Regions from separate parts of the Paenibacillus sp. FSL R5-0923 genome, predicted to be linked through region 1. Evidence: riboswitches for the same ligand, from Rfam matches in the RefSeq annotation. Region 1 holds a riboswitch; the other holds the start of a gene.
The links. Region 1 has a riboswitch for cyclic di-GMP ahead of MKX35_RS24040 (DUF6612 family protein). Riboswitches for the same ligand answer to the same signal wherever they lie in the genome.

Region 1 (3,133 bases):
TGATTTTCTCATGCACATATTGCAGGATTGATTTTTCTTTAAAATCTTCTGATGCAGATACTTTCTTGAAGTCCCCTAATGAAATATGCAGATAATCCAGCCTTTTATCAGCTAATTTATCAATGAGATAAAAGGTATCGGTGATTTTAATTCCAGGCTCTTCATATTCTTCTGGAGAAAAACGATACCCGACAATAAAATCCTTAATCTTTGAATTGTCAACGACAGCAATAACTGCATCCACTAATTGGTTAATGAAATTAAATCTTTTCTCTAAGCTTCCGCCCCATTGATCTTCACGACGGTTGGAGTGTGGAGAGAAGAATTGTTGGATTAAATATGTGTTTGCTCCATGAATTTCTACCCCGTCAAATCCAGCTTGAATAGCACGTTGAGTCGCTTTTTTAAAATCCTCGATCACACCGAAAATTTCATCTTCTGTTAATGCTCTTGGAATTTCTGCATTCGGACGTTCGGCAGCAATGGCGCTGGAGGAAACGGGTTGTACGCCACGCAATATTTTTGAATCTGTCATTCTTCCTGCATGGAATAGCTGTAAAATAGCTTTTGTTCCATTTCGTTTAATAGTAGATGCTAATCGGCTAAGGCTAGGAATAAATTCATCGGAGGAAACACTAAGTTCACCTTCCCATCCTTTTCCACCCTCTTGTACATTTGCTGCCGCAGTGATGACCGCACCTACTTCGCCCGTTCTTAGCGAATAGTATTTCAATTCATCTTGTGTTACTACACCGTCATAAAAGCTCATTCGTGTGGTCATTGGAGCCATAACCACTCGGTTTTTTAATGTCAGCCCTCTGCGAAAAGTTAATGCTGTGTCTAGTGCTATCATCTTTTTCCCAACTTTCATTAAATTATATTTAGATAAATTATTATATACATGCGCATACATATAAATTACAGCAATGATTTATTCTTGTCAACTAATAAAGAACTGCTGTTGAATACAACAAAAAGCGCTGTTCCGCTGAACAGCGCTTTTCGCTCGTTATGAATCGTCCTTATTATTCTAGTTCGGCCGGTTTTACAATGGCTGCACCTTTATTATTTTTGGAATATTTAGCTTCGATTTTCGTGGTGTATGTATCTTTGGCTCCATCACTTACCAGTACATAACTCAGATCGACTGTCAGCTTTTCCGTTTGCCAGGTCTTAGTATTGACGAATAATTTCCAAGTTACGCTTTTAGGTTGAACAGTCTCACCATCCCAGAGGTTCTCCTGGTCATAGAGTTTGATTATTCCCTTAGCTGCTGTCGGATCGGTTACCGTGAACTGCAGGACGGTCTGAGCACCGGCAGTGCTGACTTTCATAGATTTTTTATAATTTTTTACCGAATCAAGCATGGAAACAGGATCGTATTGACCTTTAGAATAAAAAGAATCCCACTCCATCTTCTCCAGTCCAATCCAATACTGCGCATCAGGATCGATTGGCTCACCGTCATCGTCGTAACCTTCATCTTCAGATTCATCGATCAGTTCACTTCCGTCTACAAGATAGTAAAACTCCTTGTCATTGGCATATAGACTGTACGATGTTTCTAAAAGACTACTATCAACGGTGCCAGCTGCAGCAAAATTCGGCAGTCGATTAATATCCAGCTTCAGTGTGTTAGTGTTGCTGATACGTACCCCACCGCTCTGAATATCCTGTTTTTTGATCACATCTAAGTGAAAATTCTTTATTGCTTTAGAGGCCGCCGTTACTTTGCTAATCATTTGATCCGCGGTTACTGCTGTTGTGGTAGCTGCTGACACTACTCCTGGATTAGACATCCATCCGATCGTTCCGGACAGCAATAAAGCACCTACTGCCAAACTAGTGCCTATTGTTTTGAAAAAACTTTTCATGTACTTCCCCTTTCAGCCCCTTGCGATAATGTAACGCCGTATAGATCGAAATAATAAAAGAGCTCAAAATAGACTACATATTCTTAGAGCTATCCTTTATGCTTCATAAGACATCCCTATGGCGGCCTGGCGATCATTTCCTTCTGTAGAAAGGCTTTAGACCCATGGCTTTGTGTCATCATCTTTCGATGATTTTACCTTTAACGCGGACATTCAATTAGTTTTAATTAGCTTACGGACGCATGTCCCACCGCTAATTTTATCATGGTTATAATTACCTGTAAACGACTTATCTTCCATTCAAATTCGCTATGATGCTCAGAAGAAATACTTCACTCAAAATGAAAAATGAACGATTACATACGCTTATAAGTCTTATTAATGAGAACAGCAAAGACAGGGGGTGCAGCAAAATGTGTGACCGAGAAATTTTCGAGCTCTATAAAGAACAAGTATATTATTTTTGTTACTACTTAATGAAAAATCAGGCAGATGCAGAGGATATTTGCCAAGAGGTATTTGTAAAGGTTATCTTAGCGGATAAGTCTAAGGTAAGAAACTTGAAATCTTGGATTTTACGAATTGCTTCGAATGAGTGCCACAGTGTGATTAAAAGGCGTAAGACGGGGTGGATGAAAGAAGTACGTAATTATTTACTATCCAGGTCTGAGGAATCAAACCCTGTAGAAAAACGGTTGGATCGACAGGAAACTAAAAAAGAATTACAAGGGTTATACAGTCAGCTTCCCGACAAAATCAGAATGGTAGTAGTCCTTCGTTTTATAAACGAATTGACTGTACCCGAGATCTCTAAAGTTATGAGCATACCCGAAGGAACTGTAAAATCCAGACTGAACAAGGGACTTAAAATACTAAATAGAATGGGTGGAACTCAACTAAAGGAGCTGAGTAGTAATGAATCTGTATATTGAAAAAGATAGACATATTCCCCGACCGGATTATGATTTGATGTGGACTACCATTGAACAAGAAGCATATAAACGTCAAAGAAATCTGCATGCCTCCCAGAATACTCCTAGGCCTAATAAAAAGGTTGTTCCTATCAGCATCGTCTTCTCTTGCCTCTTACTTGTCGCCATTCCTGTATTCGCTAGTATGACGATTAATTGGGATAAAATTGGTGGGCGAAGTGTGAGCAATGCATTAAATAACGGCATCGGTCAACAGTATAATCTTCAAGCTTCCAGTTCAGGAGTAACAATGAATTTGAACGGTGTTGTAACTGACGGAGAAAAAAT
Region 2 (3,133 bases), 5.0 Mb from region 1:
GAAGGCTGTAGCTGCACTCGAAAAGAAAAATGCTGCTATACTTCCCACCTCTCCACCTCCAACTGAAATACAGTAATCCGTTGATTGTCCGCTTCCGCTTACGAACCGGAAGTTACAATATATAACTTTTATAAAAAAACCACAAAAACCGAGGAGGAATTTTAATTATGGGTATCAAAAAAACATTGGGTCTTGGCGTAGCATCTGCAGCACTGGGTTTATCATTGATTGGTGGAGGAACTTTCGCTTACTTTAGCGACACTGCACAAAGCACCGCTACATTCGCAGCAGGTACACTGGATTTGAACTCTGATCCTTCTGTTATCGTTGATTTGAAGGATCTGAAGCCAGGCGATACGATCAAAAGAGACTTCAAACTAAAAAATGACGGTACACTTGATATCGGTTCGATCCTCCTCAAAACAGCTACCTCTATTAATGATGTAGGTGGTAACAACGGCGCTAACGATTTGGCAAAATCCATCAAAGTTAAATTCCTGGTGAATAAAGATAAAAGCGGCATCTTACCTGGTAGTGAAGAGAAAGTAGTTTGGGAAACTACCCTAGCCGATTTGAAGACTCAGACACCGGATCTCGTAAAAAATACTGGACTTGATGCAATCTGGGGTACTAGCGAAGCATCTGGAATTAAGGCCGGCACAAATGATAGCTTCACCGTTCAATTCGAATTTGTTGATAACGGCCAAGAGCAAAACTACTTCCAAAAAGATTCATTAACTCTGACTTGGGATTTCGTAGGTAAGCAAACTGCTGGATCCGCTAAATAATCTAATAAGTCTTCCATTCGAAGAGCAGCAGATTCTTATTCCGGAAAGCGGATAAGTAGATGCTGCTCTTCTCTTTACAATAAACTTTGTCGAATTTATTGATATTTGTTATACTAATAACAAAAATTACGGAGGGGCGTCAGTATAGTGCCACAAAATATGGGCCAACGTATCCAGCATCTCCGCCTAGAAAAGGGATTGTCCCTATCTGAGCTTGCGGACAGAGCGGATGTTGCTAAGTCGTATCTTAGCAATGTGGAGAGAAACATCCAATCCAATCCTTCAATTCAGTTTATCGAAAAGATCGCCGATGCGCTTCAGGTATCCATCCACGCTTTGCTCTATGGAGAACCTAATGATGCTGAGGAGTCACCTTTAGATTCGGAATGGTTCCGATTGGTGCAGGAAGCTATGGCCTCAGGCATAAGCAAACGCGAATTCAAGGAGTTTCTGGACTACCAGAAATGGCGCCTTGATCAGAAGGATTAATATTCCACCTGACCTGATAAGATCCTCTTCTACTCATACTATTAAACATAAGCGCCTTCGCCCTCCTAACATGGACCGCAAAGGCGTTTGAATTCTAGCAGAATATAAGGACCAAGTCTGAAACTTATAGATTCTTATATAAAGAAAAAGAGCACAGCGAGTTATCGCTGTGCTCTTTTGATATCTAATGCTCTGAATGTATTACTGCACGGCTTGCACAGTCTTCTCATGAAAGAAGCGACGAATTTCATCTGCCTTTATGCCAGCCTTCTTAGCTGCTAATAATAAATGTACCCACTCAACGTCTAGATCAATGAACTGCTGTTCTCTGTTGCTTCCCTGGTTGGACTTGTCCAAAAAATCTCCTCCTAAGATTTTACGTCCCCAGGCAATCCGGCTGTCATAGTATTTCTACCTTAGACCCGCGACTTTGTGCCCCTGCCTTTCGGCAGGTTTACCTTTTACTGGACCCTTTACACGAAAGGATCTACTTTGAAATATATGAAAATCGCTAACTGCAATAACATTATACTATACTAAAGTGGAAAAGTGTGTCGATTTCTGATTAGTTTTTCCATTAAAAAACAAAAAATAGAAGCGATTTTGTGCGATATCTTGTCCTATTAACACGATACTCGTCCCATTCATAAAATTAATTAAGCCAATATAATGATACTTCCTTCCCTATTAGTTAAAAATAAGGATATTAGAATCATTTTAGTGGGCCTTAGGAATGGGTAATGAGGAGAAACAGCGTTCTTTTCATTAGAACAAGCTAACCCATACCATTTTGCGAACGTATTGGACGAAAGAATGAATTGATTACACGTGTGGAAAGTAGCACAATAAGATGAGAAATGAAACCGCAATCATCACAGCTCCAGTAAGCGTTGACACAAAATGTCACGTATGGAGTTCATCCGTTAAGGAGGATGTATTCATGGCAGCCAAAGAGCCCTATAACGAATCCATTTGGAGTAAGTATTACGGACCCAATTTAGGCTACATTCAAGAAAGATATGAACAGTTTGTGAAAGATCCTTCCACCGTAGAGAATAATTATCGCGAGCTTTTTACAAATTCGGGTCCCCCACCCCTAACACCGGATAGCGAACCGGCTCCACAGCCTCGCATTTCGGGAGACACCGAATGGCTTAGAAAGGCAGTAAGAGCTTCCAAGCTAATCGCTAATATTCGTATATATGGCCATATGGCCGCTGATATTGATCCGCTTGAGCGCGATCACAATCCCATGGCTAAATATCTTGAACTCGAAACCTATGAGCTGACTCGTGAGGATCTGCTCGCACTACCTGCCACGCTCATTTGGGAGAATGCGCCGAATGATGTGCATACCGGATGGGATGCAGTTCAGCGTATGCGTCAGGCTTACACCAAGACAATCGCCTATGAATTCGGGCATGTGCATGAAGAACAAGAACTGAAATGGTTGAACAGACAGGCAGAATCCACAAGCTCACCAGCGCCTTTAAATAATGCAGAACGTAAAGAGCTGCTAAACCGCCTGATCCAAGTAGAGCAATTCGAAACCTTCCTCCACAAAACCTTTGTGGGTCAGAAGCGGTTCAGCTTGGAAGGCAATGACGCTCTCGTACCGATGCTGGATGAAATCGTACGCGCTGCTGCGCATGACGGCGCAGAGCATATTCTGATGGGCATGGCGCATCGTGGTCGCCTCAACGTTCTTGCACATATTTTGGGCAAACCTTATGACATTATATTTTCAGAGTTTCATCATTCTCCGAACAAGGAGCTTTTCCCTTCCGAAGGCTCTACAGGCATTAACTATGGCTGGACGGGTGATGTGAAATACCATCTGGGTGCAGATCGCGCTG

Region 2: another riboswitch for cyclic di-GMP. It lies ahead of MKX35_RS01550 (anti-repressor SinI family protein); the one in region 1 lies ahead of MKX35_RS24040 (DUF6612 family protein).

Annotation. Positions count from the first base shown of each region.
Region 1 is NZ_JBBPAT010000001.1:5,343,151-5,346,283, forward strand. It holds gene MKX35_RS24035 (NADH-dependent flavin oxidoreductase) at 1-913, opposite strand, end outside; gene MKX35_RS24040 (DUF6612 family protein) at 1,026-1,874, opposite strand; cyclic di-GMP riboswitch class I at 1,992-2,083, opposite strand; gene MKX35_RS24045 (RNA polymerase sigma factor) at 2,288-2,806, shown strand; gene MKX35_RS24050 (DUF4179 domain-containing protein) at 2,790-3,133, shown strand, end outside.
Region 2 is NZ_JBBPAT010000001.1:341,420-344,552, forward strand. It holds gene sipW (signal peptidase I SipW) at 1-76, shown strand, start outside; gene MKX35_RS01540 (TasA family protein) at 168-788, shown strand; gene MKX35_RS01545 (helix-turn-helix domain-containing protein) at 948-1,277, shown strand; gene MKX35_RS01550 (anti-repressor SinI family protein) at 1,479-1,634, opposite strand; cyclic di-GMP riboswitch class I at 1,662-1,746, opposite strand; gene MKX35_RS01555 (2-oxoglutarate dehydrogenase E1 component) at 2,218-3,133, shown strand, end outside.